One region of the Streptomyces sp. NPDC033136 genome, then DNA from elsewhere that is predicted to be linked to it. Evidence: riboswitches for the same ligand, from Rfam matches in the RefSeq annotation. Region 1 holds a riboswitch; each other region holds the start of a gene.
The links. A riboswitch is a leader RNA that binds a small molecule or an ion and turns the genes downstream of it on or off. The one in region 1 is predicted to bind cobalamin.
Positions count from the first base shown of each region.

Region 2: linked by a shared signal. The riboswitch ahead of ACZ5TL_RS23775 (ribonucleoside-diphosphate reductase subunit alpha) and the one ahead of ACZ5TL_RS07565 (energy-coupling factor ABC transporter permease) in region 1 are both predicted to bind cobalamin.
Region 3: linked by a shared signal. The riboswitch ahead of ACZ5TL_RS19960 (ABC transporter substrate-binding protein) and the one ahead of ACZ5TL_RS07565 (energy-coupling factor ABC transporter permease) in region 1 are both predicted to bind cobalamin.

Region 1 is NZ_JBVIPD010000003.1:407,653-414,824, reverse strand. It holds gene ACZ5TL_RS07590 (maleylpyruvate isomerase N-terminal domain-containing protein) at 1-166, opposite strand, end outside; gene ACZ5TL_RS07585 (amidinotransferase) at 332-1,480, shown strand; gene ACZ5TL_RS07580 (energy-coupling factor ABC transporter ATP-binding protein) at 1,567-2,421, opposite strand; gene cbiQ (cobalt ECF transporter T component CbiQ) at 2,418-3,167, opposite strand; gene ACZ5TL_RS07570 (energy-coupling factor ABC transporter substrate-binding protein) at 3,174-3,542, opposite strand; gene ACZ5TL_RS07565 (energy-coupling factor ABC transporter permease) at 3,539-4,240, opposite strand; cobalamin riboswitch at 4,271-4,455, opposite strand; gene ACZ5TL_RS07560 (serine/threonine-protein kinase) at 4,599-6,035, opposite strand; gene ACZ5TL_RS07555 (MDR family MFS transporter) at 6,256-7,172, opposite strand, start outside.
Region 2 is NZ_JBVIPD010000013.1:82,565-89,736, reverse strand. It holds gene ACZ5TL_RS23775 (ribonucleoside-diphosphate reductase subunit alpha) at 1-1,557, opposite strand, end outside; cobalamin riboswitch at 1,682-1,810, opposite strand; gene ACZ5TL_RS23770 (GNAT family N-acetyltransferase) at 1,863-2,369, opposite strand; gene mctP (monocarboxylate uptake permease MctP) at 2,442-4,070, opposite strand; gene ACZ5TL_RS23760 (DUF3311 domain-containing protein) at 4,067-4,333, opposite strand; gene ACZ5TL_RS23755 (GntR family transcriptional regulator) at 4,486-5,250, opposite strand; gene ACZ5TL_RS23750 (extracellular solute-binding protein) at 5,562-6,842, shown strand; gene ACZ5TL_RS23745 (carbohydrate ABC transporter permease) at 6,913-7,172, shown strand, end outside.
Region 3 is NZ_JBVIPD010000010.1:26,888-34,059, reverse strand. It holds gene ACZ5TL_RS19980 (SixA phosphatase family protein) at 1-284, opposite strand, end outside; gene ACZ5TL_RS19975 (hypothetical protein) at 281-1,066, opposite strand; gene ACZ5TL_RS19970 (ABC transporter ATP-binding protein) at 1,166-1,987, opposite strand; gene ACZ5TL_RS19965 (FecCD family ABC transporter permease) at 1,984-3,036, opposite strand; gene ACZ5TL_RS19960 (ABC transporter substrate-binding protein) at 3,048-4,064, opposite strand; cobalamin riboswitch at 4,134-4,323, opposite strand; gene ACZ5TL_RS19955 (CoA-binding protein) at 4,405-4,815, shown strand; gene ACZ5TL_RS19950 (ArsR/SmtB family transcription factor) at 5,049-5,408, opposite strand; gene ACZ5TL_RS19945 (cation diffusion facilitator family transporter) at 5,473-6,597, shown strand; gene ACZ5TL_RS19940 (YbaK/EbsC family protein) at 6,599-7,156, opposite strand.

The sequences.
Region 1 (7,172 bases):
ACGGGGTCGCCAGGGTGATCAGGACGTCCTGGGCGTCGGCGATCAGGTGGCACACCAGGTCCCGCACCAGCCAGCCCGTACAGCCGGAGGGCCGTCCGAAGTCCTCGTCGGACAGGTCGTCGACCGCCGCACGCAGTGCCGTCCAGGAGCGTGAGAAGAGATCCACCTCGGCACCGTAGTGCGGTGGCGCGAGCGTCGACAAGGACATCCAGGGCACACGATCGTCACCGAGGGCGTCGCGGCCGTCGACGTGCACGACTCCGGCGACCACGTTGAGTAACCTGGTGATTGCGGCGTATCACAGGAGCCCGCGACCCGAAGAGGGGTGAGCATGACCGATCTGCGCAATCCCGGAGTAGAGCCCGGAGTGCCGACCGCGACCGGCGAGGGCGCGGAGCAGCTCGTGTCGCCGGTCGGGTCGCACACCGAGTGGGATCCACTGGAGGAGATCATCGTCGGGCGGCTGGAGGGCGCGACGATCCCCTCCGACCACGCGGTGGTGACCTGCAACGTGCCGCCGTGGGCCGGGCGGCTGCAGGGGCTCGCGGCCGGCTTCCGGTACCCGCGGCTGCTCGTCGAGGAGGCGCAGCAGGAGATCGACGGCTTCGTCGCCCTGCTGGAATTCCTCGGTGTCACGGTCAGGCGACCGGAGGCGGTCGACCACCGGCGCCGCTTCGGCACCCCCGACTGGACCTCGCGCGGCTTCTGCAACACCTGCCCGCGCGACAGCATGCTCGTGGTCGGCGACGAGATCATCGAGACGCCGATGGCCTGGCCGTGCCGGTACTTCGAGACGCACTCCTACCGCACGATCCTCAAGGACTACTTCCGGCGCGGCGCGCGCTGGACGGCGGCACCCAAGCCGCAGCTCTCGGACGAGCTGTTCGATCCGGACTACCGCCTCCCCGGGCCGGATGACCCCATGCGGTACATCCTCACCGAGTTCGAGCCCGTCTTCGACGCGGCGGACTTCGTCCGGGCGGGACGGGACCTGTTCGTCACCCGCAGCAACGTCACCAACGCCATGGGCATCGACTGGCTGCGCCGCCACCTCGGCCCGGAGTACCGCATCCACGAGATCGAGAGCCGCTGCCGCACGCCCATGCACATCGACACGACGTTCGTCCTGCTCGCGCCCGGGAAGGTGCTGATCAACCCCGAGTACATCGACGCCGACCGCCTGCCGGAGGTCCTTGACTCCTGGGACGTCCTGGTCGCGCCCGAGCCCGACCCGATCAGCGAGCGGCTGCTCAAGATCACGTCGATGTGCGGCAAGTGGCTCAGCATGAACGTGCTCATGCTCGACGAGAAGCAGGTGATCGCGGAGCGGCACCACACCGGGATGCTGCGCGCACTGGAGAAGTGGGGCTTCGAGCCGATCCCGTGCGACCTGCTGCACTACGCCCCCTTCGGCGGCTCGTTCCACTGCGCGACCCTCGACGTCCGGCGCCGCGGCTCGCTCCGGTCGTACGTCGACTGACCGGGCCGCCGGCCGGCCGGGGCTGATGCCGGGCCGCTCGACCCGCGGCCGCTCGGTTCGGCCCGGCGGGGCCGCGGGGGCCGCCCTCAGCCTCCGGCCGCCCCCAGCCGTGCCGCCGCGAGAGCGGCGAGTTCGGCGGACGTACGCGGCCCCGGCTCGGTGCCGGACAACAACCCCTGTGCGCGCAGGAGTTCCGCCGCTGCGGCGCCCCACGGCAGCCGCAGCCCGGCCTCCCGGAGGAGATCGGTGCGGGCCAGCGCCGCGGGCGCGGGCCCGGTGCGGACGCCGGAGGGGGTGAGGAGCGCCACGTCGTCGGCCCAGCTCAGGGCGAGGTCGACGTCGTGGGTGGCCATCACCACCGTGGTGCCCCGGGCGCGGAGCCCGTCGAGCGTGGTGAGGAGCCGTTCCTGACCGTCCGGGTCGAGTCCGGCCGTCGGCTCGTCCAGGACGAGGACCCGGGGCCGCATGGCCACCGCGCCCGCGATGGCGGTCCGCTTGCGCTGTCCGTAGGAGAGCAGATGGGTGGGCCGATCGGCCAGGGCGGTGATGTCCAGGGCGTCCAGCGCCTCCGCCACCCGCGCCCGCACCTCCGCGTCGGGCAGGCCGAGGTTCAGCGGCCCGAACGACACGTCCTGTTCGACGGACGCCGCGAACAACTGGTCGTCCGGGTCCTGCACCACCAACTGGACGGTCGTCCGCAGCCGGGTCAGTCCCTTGCGGTCGTACGTCACCGGCTGCCCGGCGACCGTCAACCGGCCCGCGTGCGGTTTCAGCCCGCCGCTGAGCAGCCGCATCAGCGTGGTCTTGCCGCTGCCGTTGCGGCCGAGCAGCGCGAGTGCGCGCCCCTCGCGGATCTCGAAGTCGAGGCCGCTGAGCACGGCCGGGCCGTCCTCGTAGGCGAAGGACGCGCCCCGCAGGGCGACGAGGGCGGGCTCGCTCATGTCAGCGGCCTTTCCAGTACGAAGGTGAGGACGGCCAGCGTCGCGAGCAGCGTGCAACTGGCCGCCGTGAAGCGGACGGAGACCCGGGCCTCGGGCACCAGGACCCGCAGGGTGCCGTCGTAGCCGCGCCCGGCGAGACCGGCCTGGAGGCGGGCCGCCCGGTCGAAGGCCCGGACGAACGCGGTGGCGCCCAGCCCGGCCAGGGAACGCCACTCGGCGGCCCGGCCGGTGTGGCCGAGCCGGGCGGCCTGGGCTTCCCGGATGCGGCGCACCGAGTCCAGCAGCAGGAAGCTCATCCGGTACGTCACCAGCGCGACGTCGACCACCGGCGCGGGGATGCCGGCCCGCACCAGGCGGGGCAGCAGGTCGGACATGGGCGTGGTGAAGGCGAACAGCAGCACGCCCAGGGAGGCCGCCGAGGTCCGCAGCAGCAACTCCCCGGCCCGGACGGGCCCGTCCGCGGCAAGGGAGACGAAGCCGCCCGGCCCGCCGACCTGGACGAGCAGCGTGACCGCGCCGGTCACGCAGAAGCCCAGTGGCACCCGGTAGGCCCGCCACAGCCGCCGCCCGGGCACGCCCGCCGGTCCCAGCAGCACCACCAGGGCCGTCAGGAGCACCAGCGCGGCGCCCGGCCAGGGCGGCAGGGAGATCGCCAGCACGGTCAGCCCGAGCCCGAGCACGGCCTTGTCCACAGGATGACGGCGGCGCCAGCGACTGCTGTGCGCCGCCGCGTCGATCGGCAGCACCCGGGCTCAGTCCCGCTCGGCGGCGGACTTGCCGGCGGCCTCGGAGGGCACACTCCCGACCGCCCGCTCCAGCGCCCGCTGCTCGCCCTGCCGCCGTCCCCGGTGCAGGCCGAAGTAGTAGGCGAGGACGCCGGCGCCGAGGGCCGCCTGGAGGGAGAACAAGGCCGACTCGATCTCACCGGACGGCGGCTCGTACAGCGGTGAGAACCACGGCTCGTAGTCCGGCTCGATCTCGGTGATCGCGGTCTCCGCCTCGCCGTCGGCGCCCGTGAACGGCTCCTCCTTGTGGTCGCCGAGACCGAGCGCGAGCGGCAGCGCGGCCAGCGCGGCCACGACGAGCAGCAGCACCAGGTTGATCTTCGTGTTCCTGCTCATCGGGCCACCGCCTCGGTCTCGGTCCGGGACCGCTTCGTGGTGAGCAGTACGCCCAGCCGGGTCAGTTCGCCCTTGCTGGACTGCACCAGCAGCCGCATCACGAGCACCGTCAGCAGCCCCTCGCTCACCGCGAGCGGAACCTGGGTGACGGCGAAGATGGAGCCGAACTTGCCGAGTGCGCCCAGGAATCCGCTGCCCGGGTCGGGGAACGCGAGCGCCAGCTGCACGCTGGTGACGCAGTAGGTGGACAGGTCGGCGACGAACGCGCCGGAGAACACGGCCACCATCAGCGGCGCACCGGACCGCCGTAGCAGCCTGTAGACGGCGTATCCCGCCCAGGGCCCGGCGATCGCCATGGAGAAGACGTTGGCGCCGAGCGTGGTCAGGCCGCCGTGCGCGAGCAGCAGTGCCTGGAAGAGCAGGGTGATGGTGCCGAGCACCGCCATGATGGGCGGGCGGAACAGGATGGCGCCCAGGCCCGTGCCGGTGGGGTGGGAGCAACTGCCCGTGACCGACGGCAGTTTCAGGGCGGACAGGACGAACGTGAAGGCGCCGGAGGCACCGAGGAGCAGTGTGCTCTCGGGGTGCTCCCTGACCTCACGGGTGAGCGACCGGACCCCGTGGACGACGAACGGCGCCGACGCGACGCCCCAGGCGACCGCGTGCGCCGGAGGAAGGAAACCCTCGGCAATGTGCATGGCTCAGCAGACCCTCTCCAGCACCTCGTGGATGGTTGACGCGCCTTGGCCGGTCTCCTGGCTGACGGGTACCACCGCCCGAACTCCGCCTTCCCGGGTCACTAGGACCCAGTGGCTGCCCGCGAGGGCCGGAGCCGGACTTCCCGATTCACAGTGGCGAGGGCCGCACCGGCATCACACCGGATTTCCCGTTCACCAAGGCCTGGTGACAATAAGGCCGGGGTAAGGACGATGACAAGCCGCCCACGGGGGCGCGCGAGGGGGCGTCCGCTCGCACACCGGCGCATCCCCGGCGGTTCCTCAGCGGATCCACGCGGCAGGGAGCGGGCGGCCCGGGCCGCCCGCGGACCCGATCACGTCAGTCCTCGCCGTCGTCGTCCCCGTCGTCTTCCTCGCCGTCCCCCCAGTCCTGGCGCGGCTTCTCAGGCTGCGGCTCGTCCGTCTGCTCCGGCCCGCCGCCGCCCGCTTCCTCCGTCGGGGCCGTGGCGCTCGGCGTCGGCGCGCCGGAAGCCGGTGCATCGGCCGGTGCGGGGGTCGGGGTGACATCCGTCACTGTTCCGGTGGCCGGCGTGGCGGCGGGCGCCGGGTCGGAGGTGAGCGGCGAGCCGGAGTCGGAGGAGGGGGTGGCGGCGGGACTGCTCGCGGTGGGGGAGGCGTCGGGCTCCGTGCCCTCCGTCGCGGTGCTGTCCGGAGAGAACACGCGCATGCCGATGAGCATCGCGGCGAGGAAGAGCGCAGCCGCGGCGGCCGTCACGGCCACGAGCGAGCGGTTGCCCGGGCCGCCCCGCCGCCCGGCACGGCCCGAACGCCCGGCCTGGGCCGCCCGGGCCGCGCTGCGGTGTCCCGTGGTCGCCGGCAGCGCGTACGTGGTCGGGCTGCCGGTCTCTGAGCCCCGCACGGACGCGGTGGCCGAGGGCCTGGTCTCCGGCCGGAGGGGCGGTGAGGCCTCCGGCAGCGGCTCCGGCAGTCCCCGCCAGAGGCCCGCGGCGAACCACTCGGCGGACCGCTGGGCCGTGGGCCGATCTTCGGGCTGCTTCGCCAGCAGGCCCAGGAGGTAGTTCTCGAACGCCGGCGGGAGACCGGTGACTCCGAGCTCGCGCGGCGGCACGGGGGCCGAGTCGAGATGCTGGTGCAGGAGCGCGACGGCGGTGTCCGCCTCGAACGGCGGCCGGCCGCTGAGGAGCTGGTAGAGCACGCAGCCCAGGGAGTACATGTCGGAGGCGGGACCCGCGGGCTTGCCCAGGGCCCGTTCGGGCGCGAGGTAGAGACCGGTGCCGACGATCTGTCCGGTGGCGGTGAGCGCGGCCCCCGGGTCGTCGAGGAAGCGCGCGATGCCGAAGTCGCCGATCTTCAGGGTGCCGCCCGCGTCCAGCAGCAGGTTCGCGGGCTTGACGTCCCGGTGCACGATGCCCTGCGCGTGCGCGGCGGCGAGCCCGGCGGCGGCCTGTGCGGCGAGCTCGGCCACCCGCTCGGCGGCGAGCGCCCCGGAGGCGGACAGCACCCCGGCGAGACTGTCGCCCTCCACCAGCTCCATCACCAGATACAGCCGGTTGTCGAACTCGCCGAAGTCCAGGACACCGACGACGTTGGGATGGTTGAGGCGCCCGGCGGTCTGGGCCTCCAGACGGAACCGGGAGGCCGCCGTGGCGTCGGTGTCCTGGGGGAGCAGCAGCTTGACGGCCACCGCTCTGGCGAGCGTCTCGTCGTACGCACGCCAGACCTCTCCCATTCCACCGCGCCCGATCTCAACATCCAGCCGGTAGCGGCCCGCTAGCAGCACTCGTCCTCGCATCATGCTTGTGGGAAGGTCGTAGCCGCAGACCGAACTTCCCGCATCCGCACGGGGATTGGCGGGGGTGCCGCAGCCGACCCAGGATACTGGCGCCGCGTGACCACCGATCTCCGCAGCGGTGTCCCCGGCCGGTACGGTCCCGGAATTCCCGGAGCGGAGAGGCCGCCCTCTCAAGTGACGCTCCCGCGCGCGTGGTTGCCGGGCCGGTGTCCTCGGTGGCGGCTCAGGACACCGTGGCCGTCGCCCCCTCCCGGCGCGGCAGCAGGGCCACCGCCAGGGCCGGTACGGCCGAGAGGACCAGCCACGGCACGGCCGTCGGAAGGCCCAGGTCGAGCAGGGAGCCGGTGGCCGCGCTGCCCGCGAGGACGATCAGACCGGAGACGGAGGACAGCGCGCCCATGTAGAGGCCGAGCCGGCCCTCCTCGGCGAGGTCGGGCACCCATGCGCGAGCGGCCGGCACCACCAGCATCTGCCCCACGGTGAGCAAGATCACGAAGCCCGCGGCCGGTACCAGCCCGGCGGCACCCGTCCAGCCGGCGGGGCGCGCGGCGGCCACCACCGCGAAACCGGACGCGATCAGCAGCAGCCCGGCGGCCATGGAGCGGCGCAGATCGAGCCGGTCACCCGCCCAGCGGGTCACCGGCAGCTGCGTGCCCACCACGAGCACCGAGGACAGGGCGAACAGCCAGGACAGCGGGGCCTGAGAGCCCGCCGCGCGCTGCACCTCGTCCGGCAGGGCCAGATACAGCTGGTTGTAGGCGAGCAGGTACGTGCCGTACGCGCAGCACAGGGCCAGGAAGCGGCGGTTGCGCAGCAGCAGCCGCACCCCGCCCCGCTCCCGGACGCGGACCCGGCCGGGAATGTGCTGCGGCATCAGCCACACGTGCCCGGCCAGGACCAGCACGAAGACGGCGGCGCCGGCCAGGCACGCGGTGCGGAAGTCGACGGCGAGCAGCAGCGCCCCGAGGAGAGGCCCGGCGAAGGCCCCGACCTGGCCGGCCACGCTGAACAGCGCCAGCACCCGGGTGCGCGCACCGTGCCCGTCCTCCTCCCACACCACCGCCTGGCGGGCCACCTCGGACTCCACGGCGGGGGAGAACAGCGCGGCGGCGAACCCGATCACCAGCACCGAGCCGATCA
Region 2 (7,172 bases), on a different contig from region 1:
GAAGAGGACGTCCTGGAGACCCATGGCTCCGAGGCCGACGGGACGCCACCTGGCGTTCGACCGGCCTGCCTGTTCGGTCGGGTAGAAGTTGATGTCCACGACCCGGTCGAGGAACGTCACGGCCGTACGGACCGTCTCGTCCAGCCGCTCCCAGTCGATGCCCCCGCCCGCCCGGTCGACGAACGCGCCGAGGTTGACCGATCCCAGGTTGCAGACCGCCGTCTCCCCGTCGTTGGTGACCTCGAGGATCTCCGTGCAGAGGTTGGAGGAGTGCACGACGTGGCCCGGCTCGGCCGTCTGGTTGGCGGTGCGGTTGGCAGCGTCCTTGAAGGTCATCCAGCCGTTGCCGGTCTGCGCGAGGGTGCGCATCATGCGGCCGTACAGCTCGCGGGCGGGCAGCGTCTTCTTCGCCAGGCCCTTCGCCTCGGCCGCCCGGTACGCGGCGTCGAACTCCTCGCCCCACAGGTCGACCAGCTCGGGCACGTCCGCGGGGGAGAACAGCGACCACTGCCCGTCGGCGTTCACGCGGCGCATGAACTCGTCCGGGATCCAGTGGGCCAGGTTCAGGTTGTGCGTACGGCGGGCGTCCTCGCCGGTGTTGTCGCGCAGTTCCAGGAACTCCTCGATGTCGGAGTGCCAGGTCTCCAGGTACACCGCGGCGGCGCCCTTGCGGCGGCCGCCCTGGTTCACGGCGGCGACCGAGGCGTCGAGGGTCTTCAGGAACGGGACGATGCCGTTGGAGTGGCCGTTGGTGCCGCGGATCAGCGAACCCCGGGCGCGGATGCGGGAGTAGGCGATGCCGATGCCGCCGGCGTGCTTCGACAGCCGGGCCACCTGGTGGTACCGGTCGTAGATGGAGTCCAGCTCGTCCTTGGGGGAGTCGAGGAGGTAGCAGGACGACATCTGGGGATGCCGGGTGCCGGAGTTGAAGAGGGTGGGGGAGGAGGGGAGGTAGTCGAGGCGGCTCATCAGCCCGTAGAGCGCGGCCACTTCGTCCAGCGCGCGGGTGGTGTCGTCCTCGGCGAGACCGGCGGCGACCCGCAGCATGAAGTGCTGCGGCGTCTCGATCACCTGGCGGGTGATCGGGTGCCGGAGCAGATAGCGGCTGTGGAGCGTGCGCAGGCCGAAGTAGCCGAAACGGTCGTCGGCGGCGGTGTCGATCAGGGCGTCGAGGCGGGCCGCGTGCAGCCGGACGAACTCGGCGGTGCGGTCGGCGATAAGGCCCTCGCGGTGGCCCACGGCGACCGACTCCGTGAAGGACGTTACGCCCTGGGAGGCGGCCTCCGCGCGGATGCCGATGGTCAGCAGCCGGGCGGCCAGCCGGGAGTAGGCGGGGTCCTCGGAGATGAGACCGGCGGCCGCCTCCGTCGCCAGCTCGCGCAACTCCGACGCGTCAGCCCGCGCGGACCGGCCGCGCAGCGCGGCGGCGGCGACCCGGCCCGGGTCGGCGTCGGGGAGGTCGGCGGTCAGCTCGGTCAGGGTCCGCAACAGGGCGGCACCGGGAGCGTCGTGCGCTTCTTCGGCGGCTGAGACCGGTTCCGCAGGCGCGATGGTCACGTGGGGCTCTCCCTCGCTCGGCACGGGGGCCTCGTCGAGGGCAGGGGGCAGCACGCGAGCGCACGCGGCGTCGCGTCCACCGGCCCATTCCACGAGGCCCGGACGTCAGGGCACACCGGCCGGACGGCCGGGCGCGCTGTCGGCAGGTCCTCGGACTGACTCCCATACATGCATGAACAGGCATGGGTATACCGTTGCGGGACAGTTCCGGATTCCCACCGGATTCCCCTGCGGCGACAGCGAGCATGAGCATACATCTTGTGCCGGGCAGAGAAAGCACCCCTAGATGTAGTGCCGAGATGGTTTCACAGTGTCAACTCGTAGGTGAGGAGAGTGATGTCGTCGAGCTCCGGAATCGGGTTCCAGTCGCGCTCCGGGACACGGACGAAGCCGAGACGTTCGTAGATGCGGTGGGCGGCGTGCATGGTTCGCTGCGTCGACAGGACGACGCGGACGCAGCCGCACGTCGCGCGGGCGCGGTCGACGCAGGCGCGGACGAGGGCCTCTCCGGCGCCGCGGCCGCGGGCCTCGTGGGCGACGGCGAGCATCCGTATCTCGGCCTCTCCGGGCAGGGCGATGTCGGCCATGGGACCGCCGGCGGGAACGAAGGTGACGCCACCGAGGAGGTGTTCGCCCCGGGTGGCCACCAGGACGTCCGCGGCGGCGGCCCGCTTGGCCACGTCCTTGAGTTCCCCGAGGTAACCGTCGCTCTCACCGAAGTCGAGGAGGTCGTCCTTCAGGTAGGCCTGGGCGGTGATCTCGCCGAGGGCGCCGTACTCGGTGGGCTTCACTCGCCGGATGAGAATGTCCATGGTCCGAGTCTGCGGGACGGGTATGACAACGGGCCGCCGGTTTCTCACCGACGGCCCGCTGTCACCTGCGACTCAGTGCGAGGTGCCCGCCGTCGCCGGCGGAAGCTCCACCTGAACCCCCGGGTCGCCCGCGTCCGCCGTGTAGTCCTCCGGCTTGGTCTCGTCGATGCCGTCGGGGGCCTTCAGGGCCTTGAGGACGAACGTCAGGACCACCGTCACCACCACGTTCAGGACGAACGCCGTGAGGCCGATATAGCCGATCTCGCCGATGCCGGGGATCTCCTTCGAGGAGCCGCCGAAGTGCTTCTGGGTCGGGGAGGCGACGCCGTACGCGGCGACCGTGCCGTAGAGCATGCCGACCGCCCAGCCCGCGAGCAGGGCCCAGCGGTGGAACCAGCGGGTGAACAGGCCGCCGACCAGCGCCGGGAAGGTCTGCAGGATCCAGATGCCGCCCAGGAGCTGGAAGTTGATGGCGACCGTCTTGTCCATCGTGAGGACGAAGGCCAGCGCGCCGACTTTCACCAGCAGGGACACCAGCTTGGAGACCTTGGTCTCCTGCGCGGGTGTGGCGTCGGGCTTGATGAAGTCCTTGTAGATGTTGCGGGTGAAGAGGTTCGCGGCCGCGATGGACATGATGGCCGCCGGGACCAGGGCCCCGATGCCGATCGCCGCGAAGGCCACGCCCGCGAACCAGTCGGGGAACATGTTCTCGAACAGCTGCGGGATCGCCAGCTGCCCGTTCTGCACCTTGACGCCGGCCGCGATCGCCATGAAGCCGAGCAGCGCGAGCAGGCCCAGCATCAGCGAGTAGAGCGGCAGGATCGTGGTGTTGCGGCGGATCACCTCACGGCTCTTCGAGGACAGCGTCGCCGTGATCGAGTGCGGGTACATGAAGAGCGCGAGCGCGGAGCCCAGCGCCAGCGTGGCGTAAGTCCACTGCCCCGCCTCCGCCGGCACCAGCGCACCGCGCGGCGCGCCTGTCGCCGGGTTGGTCTGGCTGTACGCTTCGCCCGCCTTGGCGAAGATCTCGTCGAAGCCGCCCAGCTTGATCGGGATGTAGATGATCGCCACCGCGATGACGATGTAGATCAGGGTGTCCTTCACGAACGCGATGAGCGCGGGCGCACGGAGACCGGACGAGTACGTGTACGCCGCCAGCACGCCGAAGGCGATCAGCAGCGGCAGGTCCTTGATGAACCAGTTGGTGTTCTCGCCGCCGCCGACGCCCATCACGTCCAGCACGGCCTGGATGCCGACCAGTTGGAGCGCGATGTACGGCATCGTCGCGAGGATGCCGGTGAGGGCCACGGCCAGGGAGAGGCCCTTGGAGCCGAAGCGGCCGCGCACGAAGTCGGAGGTCGTGACGTACCCGTGCTTGTGGGACACCGACCACAGACGGGGGAGGAAGGTGAAGATCAGCGGGTACACCAGGATCGTGTAGGGCACCGCGAAGAAGCCGGCCGCGCCCGCCGCGTAGATCGCCGCGGGGACGGCGACGAAGGTGTACGCCGTGTACAGGTCGCCGCCGAGCAGGAACCAGGTGACCCAGGTGCCGAACGAGCGGCCGCCCAGACCCCATTCGTCGAGGCTGTGCTCGTTCTCGGCCTTGCGCCAGCGCGCGGCCAGGAAGCCCATGACGGTGACGAGCAGGAAGAAGAAGATGAAGACGGCGAGCGCGACGCCGTTCACGCCGTCCTTCACTCCGACGCACCGCCCTTCGTGGCCGAGCGGGCGCGCTGGTCACGCTGCCACAGCTTGTAGGCGATCACCGTCAGGACGGTGGAGATCAGCACCCACGCCATCTGGTACCAGTAGAAGAACGGGATCCCGATGAAGGCCGGGTCCATCCTGGTGTACGAGCCGACCCACAGCATGGCCACGAAGGGCGCTATGAGGCAGAAGCCGATGACGACGCGCACAGGCGTCACCACCGGCCCTCTGCTGGCTTCCGGGGCTTGCGACATCAGGCGGCTCCGTCCCCTCGATGATCACCTCTGCGATGCGCAGGCAATCTAGGTCAGGGTGCGGCGACAGCGGAACCCCTCGTCCGTAATGCGGTACCCCATATGCGGTACCAACAGGGAATGGGCCCTCAACGGCCACCGCAGCGGTTCAGCTACTCCTGAGGCCGCTTCAGGCGCGCCACGAACTTGTACCGGTCCCCCCGGTACACCGAGCGCACCCACTCCACCGGCCGGCCCTCCCGGTCCAGGGAGTGCCGGGACAGCATCAGCATGGGCAGGCCCACGTCCGTGCCGAGCAGGCCGGCCTCGCGCGGGGTGGCCAGCGACGTCTCGATGGTTTCCTCGGCCTCCGCGAGATGGACGTCGTAGACCTCTGCGAGCGCGGTGTAGAGGGACGTGTACTTCACCAGGGACCGGCGCAGGGCGGGGAAGCGCTTCGCGCTCAGGTGGGTGGTCTCGATGGCCATCGGCTCTCCGTTGGCCATGCGCAGCCGCTCGATGCGCAGCACGCGTCCGCCGGGCGTGATGTCGAGCAGTCCGGCCAGCCGGTCGTCGGCCGTGATGTAGCCGATGTCCAGCAGCTGCGAGGTGGGTTCGAGGCCCTGGGCGCGCATGTCCTCGGTGTACGAGGTCAGTTGCAGCGCCTGCGAGACCTTCGGCTTGGCGACGAAGGTGCCCTTGCCCTGGATGCGCTCCAGCCGGCCCTCGACGACCAGTTCCTGCAGCGCCTGGCGCACGGTCGTGCGCGAGGTGTCGAACTCCGCCGCCAGCGTGCGTTCGGGCGGGACCGGTGTGCCGGGCGCCTGGGTCTCGGTCATGTCGAGCAGGTGCTTCTTCAGACGGTAGTACTTCGGCACGCGCGCGGTACGGACCGGTGCCCCGCCCCCGTTCTCCGCGCTGCTGACGTCGGTGCTCATGCTCCGCCTTCCCGGCTCGGTCTGCCGACACGGTTCCACTTGTATACCGTCGGCGGCTCTTTTGGTCTAGTCCACCATTCCCTGTGGTCTACCCGCAGTATGCCGTGCCCGCTGGGATTTTCGCTGGCTTCTTACTTAAAGGTTCCTGCATATGTAGGTCGCATAACGGCTGGTCAGGACTGTCTGGCGACCCTTGACAGGCCTCCTGGTCTGGTCCAAGCTCCCCGTACTGGTCTACACCATTGGTCCAGGCCCGGCCCCACGTTCACTGCGGGGAGCCAGGGGGGTGTGGGATCCCTGAGGAGGGTGGCGTGAAGCGCAAGCTGACAGCCGCGATCGGTATCGCGGGCATGATGGTCTCCATCGCGGCGTGCGGGGGCGAGGGGGGCGGGGGTTCCGGCAAGGGCGCGGACGCCAAGGAGCTGACCGTCTGGCTCACCGTCGACGCCCAGAACAACTGGCCGGAGCTGGTGAAGGCCGCCGACGCCGCGGTGCGGAAGAAGCACCCCGGACTCAAGATCAACCATGAGTACTACGGCTGGCCCGACAAGAACGCCAAGCTCGACGCCGTCCTCGCCACGGACAAGGTCCCCGACGTGGTCGAGATGGGCAATACGGAGATGCTCGGCTACATGGTCAAGGGTGCCTTCGCCCCCCTCGACCAGGCCGATTTCGACAACGCGGACGCCTGGCTGGACGGCCTCAAGGCCTCGGTGACCTACGAGGGCAAGACCTACGGCGTCCCGTACTACGCCGGCGGCCGGGTCGCCAACTGGCGCAAGGACGTGGCGGCGTCGGTCGGCGTGAAGTCCACTCCGAAGACGTACAGGGAGCTGACCGCCGCCCTGGGCAAGATCCAGAAGAAGCAGGGCGACAAGTTCAGCGCCTGGTACCAGCCGACCCGCGACTGGTACGCGGCCATGTCCTTCGTCTACGACGCCGGCGGCGCCATCGCCACCGAGTCGGGCGGCCGGTGGAAGGCCTCTCTCTCCTCGCCCGAGTCCCTCAAGGGCCTGAAGGAGTTCAAGAAGGTCGTCGACACGTACATGCACGGCGACAAGACCAAGGACGAGTCCGACCGCTACATCGTCTACGGCCAGGGCAAGTCCGCCATGATCTTCGCCGCGGCCTGGGAGGGCGCGACCGCCGAGGACCCGAAGAACGACAAGACCGGCAAGCTCAAGGGCAACCTCGAGAACTTCGTGATGCCCGGACCGTCCGGCAAGAACATGCCCGTCTTCCTGGGCGGCAGCGACCTCGCCGTGCCGGTGAAGTCCGACGCGCAGGCCCTGGCCGCCGAGTGGATCAACGCGTTCGCCGGCTCCTCCGGGCAGAAGGGCCTGATGGCCAAGGGCAACCTGCCCAACAACAAGACCGACCTCGCGACACTGAAGAACGACCCCAAGACGGCGGTCCCGGCCACCGCGGCCGAGTCCAACTGGTTCGTCCCGATGGCCCCCGGCTGGGGCCAGGTCGAGAAGGCGCAGATCCTGCAGACCATGCTGCAGAGCATCGGCACCGGCAAGAAGTCCGTCGAGGCCGCCGCCGAAGAGGCGGACGCCGCGATCGACGAGGTCATCAACACCAAGTGACCTTCGGGCGGGGCTCCACCGGGTGGGGCCCCGCCGTCGTCAGACCTGAGGGACCGCCAAGGAGCGCGCGATGAGTGCCGCAGACACCACCACCCCCGTCAAGGTGCCGCCGCCGCGGCAGGCACCGCCGCCCCCCGAGGACCGGCGGCCCCGCGGGCAGCGCACGTCGGGCGGGCCCGCGGTCCCCTGGCTGCTGCTCGCGCCCTGCCTGCTGATCCTCACCCTGGTCATGGGCTATCCGTTGGCCCGCCTGGTCACCCTGTCCTTCCAGAAGTTCGGGCAGTCCCAGCTGTGGGGCTTCCAGCCGGCCGAGTCGGTCGGCTTCGACAA
Region 3 (7,172 bases), on a different contig from region 1:
GGGCCCGCCGCGTACAGGCGGTGGTCGTAGCGGACGGGCGGGGGTGTGCCCCACTCGGCGGCGGCCAGGTCCCAGGTCCGGCGGGCGCGTACGGCGGTGGAGCACAGCGCGAGGTCCGGCAGGCAGTCGGCCTCGGCCAGGGCCCGGCCGGCCGCGGGGGCGTCCCGGCGGCCGCGCGGGGCGAGCGGGCGTTCGTGGTCGGAGACGTCCACGGGCCAGGCGGACTTGGCGTGCCGCAGCACCACCAGGCGGCGCAGCGGGCCCGCTCCTGCGCGGTCGATCATGACGGGGATCCCAGGTCGGCGGTGAGGTCGAGGCCGAGGAGCCGGTCGGCGTAGGCGAACGTCTCGAAGCGGGCGCCGTCCGGCAGATCCGGCTCGGTCTCCACATGGTGCAGCACATCCAGCACCCGGGGCACGTCCAGGTCGTCCTCCCAGGCATCGCGCAGTCTCACCCGCACCTCGTCGGGAACCGGCCGCGAGGGGCTCCGGGCCCATCGGGCGACCGCGCCGCGCCAGCGGGCGAGGGTGGCGCGGGCGTCGTCGAGGTCGGCCGCCGTCAGCCGGGCGGGGGCGCTGTGGTGCCGGGTGATCAACGCGAGACGCAGGACGGCGGGGTCGATGCCGGACTCCGGGCCCTCCTGAGCCGACCGCCCGGCCGGCGCCTCCCCTTCCGCCGAACCGCCGGCCCGGCTGTCCGACACCTCCGCCCCCACGGCGCCGACCGCGATCCGCACCCCGTCGGGCGTCGCACCGCCCTTGGCCGCGACATGGATGACCTGGGCCTCCCCCAGGCCCGCGCTGACGTCAGGACTGTCCTCGAAGGGCCGGACGCCGAGTGCCGCGGCGCTCGTCCGCAGTTCCGCCTGGCGCCGCCCGCCCGTCAGCAGGGCCCACACGGGGGTGCCACCGAGCTCCAGGGTCCGCACGAGCAGGTCCGCGACGAGCAGCACCCGCAGGTTCGTCGTGTCGGAGCCGGGCGCGTGCACCTCGACACGGGTCAGGCCCCGGCGGGCGGGGGCGGCTTCGACCGGCCGGCCGGTACGAGTGTCGATGATGCGCAGCACGAGGCGAGCGTAGGCCGCCGGCCGGGGACACGCGGGCAGGTTCGGCGTTTCCCGGCCACCGTGGCGGACAGGCCCCTTCTTGGCGTGGGCCGGGTCCGCTCAGTCCAGGGTTCCCAGGAACCGCACGTGGGGCCGCCCCTCGGGGCCTTCGCACCGGACGTCCGCCCGCACCCCGTACACCTCGGCGATGAGCTCCTGGGTGAGCACGTCCCGCGCGGTGCCGCCCGCCACCACCCGACCCTCGCGCAGCACCACGACCTGATCGCAGTACATCGCCGCGAGGTTGAGGTCGTGCAGGGCGACGACGGTCGTGACCGGCAGGCCCGTGACCAGGGCGAGCAGGTCGAGCTGGTGGTGGATGTCGAGGTGGTTGGTCGGCTCGTCCAGGAGGAGTTCGCGGGGTTCCTGGGCCAGCGCGCGGGCGATCTGCACCCGCTGGCGTTCGCCGCCCGAGAGGGTGTGCCAGGGCTGGCCGGCCCGGCCGGCGAGGCCCGTGCGCGCCAGGGCGGCGCGTACCGCCCGCGCGTCGTCAGCCGAGGCGGGTGTCCAGGCGCGGCGGTGCGGCACGCGGCCCAGCCGTACGACGTCCTCGACCGTCAGCTCGACCTGTGTGTCCGACTGCTGCTCCACCATGGCGAGGCGGCGGGCGACCGTACGGCGGGGCAGGCCGTCCAGCGGCGTGCCGTCGAGCGTGACGACTCCGGTGGTCGGCGTGAGCAGCCCGGCCAGCAGTCGCAGCAGTGTGGACTTGCCGGAGCCGTTGGGGCCGAGGACACCGACCGTGGAGCCGGTCTCCGGCGCGAGGACGACGTCGTCGAGGATCAGGCGTCCGTCGGCACGGCGGCCTACCCGGTCGGCCCGCAGCCCGGCCCCGCTCACCGCCGTCGCCGCCCCGCTCGCCGCCGCCCCTGCCCCCTTCACCGCACCCTCCGCGTCCGGTAGAGCACCACCACGAACGCCGGCACCCCGATCAGCGACGTCACCACCCCCACCGGAACCTCCTGCGGGTCCAGCACCGTACGGGCCAGCGTGTCCACCCACACCAGGAACACCGCCCCGGCCAGGGCCGTGACCGGCAGCAGCCGGGCGTGCCCGGGGCCGGCCAGGGCCCGGGCGGCATGCGGCAGGACCAGCCCGACGAAGCCGATCGCCCCGGCCGAACTGACCAGCGCCGCCGTGAGCAGGGCCGTGACGCACAGCAGCACCAGCCGGGTGCGGGCCACGGACACCCCGAGCGCGGCCGCCGCGTCCTGCCCGAAAGCGAAGGCGTCGAGGGTACGGGCGTACGCCAGGCACACGACCAGCGTCACGGCCAGGACGGCCAGGCACAGCCAGACGTCGGTCCAGCCCGCGCCGCCGAGCGAGCCGAGGAGCCAGAAGAGCACGCCCCGGGTCGTCTCGGCGTCGGCGGCGGTCATCACGACGAAGGAGGTGAGCGCGGAGAACAGCTGCATGGCGGCGACGCCCGCGAGGACGACCCGGTCGGTGGTGCCGCCGAGGGTGTGGCTGAGCAGCAGCACCAGCGCGAAGGAGACCAGGGCGCCGAGGAACGCGCCCGCGGACACCGGGAGGGCGCCGCCTCCCACGCCGAGCACGACGACCAGGACCGCGCCGGTGGAGGCGCCCGAGGACACCCCGAGCACGAACGGATCGGCGAGCGGGTTGCGCAGCAGCGACTGCATCACCGCCCCGCACACGGCGAGTCCGGCCCCGCACACGGCCGCGAGCAGGGTGCGGGGCAGCCGCAGCTGCCAGACGATCCCGTCCCGGATCGGCGTCAGCTCCGAGCTGCCGAGGCCGAGGTGGGCGGCCACGACGGACCACACGTCGGCGACGCTGATGTCGGCGGGCCCGATGGTGAGGGACACGGCGAGGGAGACGACGAGCGCGAGGGCCCCGGCAGCGCCCAGCGCGAGCCCGGACCCACGGCGGGTCCGGATCCCGGACGCCGGGGCCGTGACCTCCGGCAGGTCCCGGTCGGTCACTTGGCCGGCCCGAACCGGCGCAGCCCGGCGGCGACCTGCTCCACGCCCTCGACCGTGCGGATGGTCGGGTTCATGGCCTGCCCGCTGAGCAGCACGTACCGCTTGTGCCGGACGGCGTCCATGGTCCTGGTGACCGGGTTGGACTCCAGGAAGGCGATCTTCCGCGCGGCCGACTCGGCGGTCTGTGACTTCCTGGTCAGGTCGCCGATGACGAGGACGTCGGGGTCACGGTCGGCGACCGTCTCCCAGTTGATCTGCGGCCACTCCTCGTGCGTGTCGTCGAAGGCGTTCTTCGCGCCGAGGGCCCGGGTGATGATGCCCGGCGCTCCGCAACAGCCCGCCATGTAGGGCGACTCGGAGTTGGCGAACCAGTACAGGAGGGTGACGTCGTGGGCGTCGATGCCGGAGGTGGCCTTCGTCATGCGCTGCCGGAGGGACGCCACGAGTTCCTCGCCGCGTTCCCTCACCCCGAACACGGCCGCGAGATCCCGTACCTCGCCGTACACGGTGTCGATGCCCAGGGCTCTGTCGCGTGCTCCGTCGCCGCCCCCCGAGTTGTCCTTGCCGGCGCAGTCGGACGGGGAGACGTACGTGGGGACGCCGAGCTTCTCGAACTGCTCGCGGGTGGCGACGCCGCCCTTGCCGAGGGTGGAGACGAAGGAGGCGGCGACGAAGTCGGGGCCGGCGTCCAGGACCCGTTCGAAGGACGGGTTGTTCTCGGCGATGCGCGGCACCTTCGCCTCGGCCTTCTCCAGCCCCTTCATCACCGGGTCGGTCCAGGTGGCGGTACCCGCGAGGCGGTCGGCGAGGCCGAGGGAGAGCAGGATCTCGGTGGTGCCCTGGTTGAGGGAGACGGCGTGCCGCGGCGCGGCCTCGACGCGGACCTCGTGGCCGCAGTTGCCGAGGGTGACGGCGGCTTTCGCGGGGGCGGGCTTCGCGTCGCCGCAGGCGGTCAGGAGCAGGGAGCCGACCGCGAGCAGCACGGCGGCACGGGCGGGTCGGGCGAGGGACACGGGAACCAGTCCTCAGTCGTCGAGGGCTCGATCGCGGAGCCCGGTCGTACGGTGCTCCCCCGCCGCGTGCGGCCGCGGGGGCCGCCAGCAGGTCTTCGGACTCGGGTTCATCCGGATCGGAGCGCCTTCCCGGACCTCCGCGAGGGAGTCCAGTGGCCGAGGCCCCGCCCGTCCCCCTCACCGCTGCGCGTCAGTTCCGGATTCGCACCGGATTCCCTGACCCACGTACATGGGTTCGACTGGCCTCGGCAAGCTATCACGGGGGCACCGGGGGAATGACCGCGCACCTCGCGTCGTTGTGCGCACAGCAGGTCGTCCACGACGTCCGAGGAGGCAGCCTGTGTACGGCGACGAGGCAACGATCCGCAGGATTCTCGCCGGACTCGGCGACACCTGGGCCGTGGTGGGCCTGTCGTCGAACCAGCGGCGCGCGGCGTACGGGGTCGCCGCCGTCCTCCAGCGCTTCGGCAAGCGCGTCGTGCCGGTGCATCCGAAGGCCGAGACGGTGCACGGCGAGCAGGGGTACGCGAGCCTGGCGGACATCCCCTTCGAGGTGGACGTCGTGGACGTGTTCGTGAACAGCGACCTCGCCGGAGCGGTCGCCGACGAGGCGGTCGCGAAGGGCGCCAGGGCCGTGTGGTTCCAGCTCGGTGTCGTCGACGAGGCGGCGTACGAGCGGACCCGCGCCGCGGGCCTGGACATGGTGATGGACCGCTGCCCAGCGATCGAGATCCCCCTGCTCGGGCAGTGATCCCCCTGCTCGGGCGTGACCTCGACGGCTGCTCATCCGCGGTGGCCGGCGATCCACCACTGGGCCCGGGCGTTGGCGTCCCGGCCCGGGGAGATGGGGCGGGGCATCGAGGACGGGCCGTCGCGGAGGCGCCCGCCCACTGAGACCGGCCTCCATGACGAGCCGCATGACCCGTGCCTTGCCGCTCCCGGGCTCCGGCGAGCAGTACCTCGGGGCGGCCGCGCGGTACTGACTCAGTCGTGCGGGGGCCGGTCGCTGAGGCGGTGGTCGGCCACGTTCAGCGCCTCGTCCACCAGCCGGCGCAGATGGCCGTCGCGGAGTGAGTAGACCACCCGGCGGCCCTCCTTGCGCGTGTCCACCAGGCCCGCGAGGCGCAGTCGCGCCAGGTGCTGGCTGACGGCCGGCCGCGCCGCCCCGCACGCCTGGGTGAGCGTCGTGACGTCGGCTTCCGACCCTGTCAGTGCGTGCAGCAGGGCGAGCCGCGTCCGGTCCCCGAGCAGGGCGAGCAGTTCGGCGGCGAGCGCGAACTGCTCCTCGCCGGGACTGCGCGGATGCGCATCGTGCGCAGATGACAGGTGCATGCGTGCGCTCATACGCACATAATGGCCCCGTGGGCGTGTGCACGTCCACTCACACGCGCACCGGAAGGGGACCCACGTGAGCGACCGGCACGAGCATTCCCACCCTCATGACCACGGACACCGGCACGACCGGGGCCACGGGCACGAGGACGGGCACGGGCACGGCGGGGGCCACGGGCACGACGACGGGCACGGGCACGACGGGGGCCACGGGCACGGCCTGCTCCACCGGATGGCCCACGTCCTCACCCCGCACTCCCACGAGACGGCCGGCAAGGTCGACTCCACCCTGGAGTCGTCGGCCCGCGGGATGCGGGCGCTCTGGGTCTCGCTCGCGGTGCTCGGCGTGACGGCCCTGGCCCAGGCGGTGGTGGTGGCCCTCTCCGGCTCGGTGGCGCTGCTCGGGGACACGGTCCACAACGCGGCGGACGCGCTGACCGCCGTACCGCTCGGCATCGCCTTCGTTCTGGGGCGGCGCGCGGCCACCCGCCGCTTCACCTACGGCTACGGGCGGGCCGAGGACCTGGCGGGCCTGGTGATCGTGCTGACCATCGCCGCGTCGGCGGCCTTCGCGGGCTGGGCGGCTCTGGACCGGCTGCTGGATCCGCGGCCCGTCGAGCACGTCCCGGCCGTCGCCGTGGCCGCCCTCGTCGGTTTCGCGGGCAACGAGTGGGTGGCCCGCTACCGCATCCGCGTCGGCCGCGCGATCGGATCCGCCGCGCTGGTCGCCGACGGGCTGCACGCCCGTACCGACGGGTTCACCTCACTGGCCGTGCTGCTGGGCGCCGCGGGCTCGGCCCTGGGATGGCACCTGGCGGACCCCGTCGTCGGGCTGGCGATCACCGCGGCGATCGTCCTGGTGCTGCGGGACGCGGCGCGGGAGGTGTTCCGGCGGGTGCTGGACGCCGTCGACCCGGCCCTGGTGGACCGGGCCGAGCGGGCACTGGCCGACGTTCCCGGGGTGCGCGGGGTGGGTGAACTGCGGCTGCGCTGGATCGGCCACCGGCTGCGCGCCGAGGTGGCGGTCGTGGTCGACGGTGAGGTGACGGTACGGGAGGCCCACCGCATCGCCGTCGACGCCGAGCATGCGCTGCTGCACGCCGTACCGCGCCTCACCGCGGCCCTGGTCCACGCCGACCCGGAACCGGCCCCGGGCGAGACCGACCCGCATCTGGCACTGGCGCACCACACCGCGGCGTAGGTCAGGAGACCCCGAGCCCCTCCAGCACCACGGCGCCCGGCAGTTCCGCGAACGCCTTGCCCGGGACCAGCAGCTTGCCGCGCCGCCGGCCGCTGCCGACCAGCACATACGCCAGGTCGACGACGGCCGTGTCCACCAGGAGGGGCCAGCCGCCCGGAAGTCCGATCGGGGTGATGCCGCCGTACTCCATGCCGGTCTCGGCGGTCGCCGTGTCCATCGAGGCGAACGAGGCCTTGCGGGCGCCGAGCCGACGGCGCACGACGCCGTTCACGTCGACCCGGGTGGTGGACAGCACCACGCACGCGGCGAGCGTTGACTCGCCGCCGCGCTTGCCCTCGACGACCACGCAGTTCGCGGACTGCTCCAGCAGCTCCCGCCCGTAGTGCTCCACGAAGATGGCCGTGTCGGCCCACTCCGGGTCGGTGTCGACGTACACGAGCCGGTCGGCGGGGACGCTGCCCTGCCAGTGGCGGACGGCGACGGCGACCGGGGCGGCGAGTTCGCCGAGGCAGGCGGGGGCCGGACGGGCGTTGTCGAAGTGTCCGATGGGTGGGCGCATGACCGCACGCTAACAA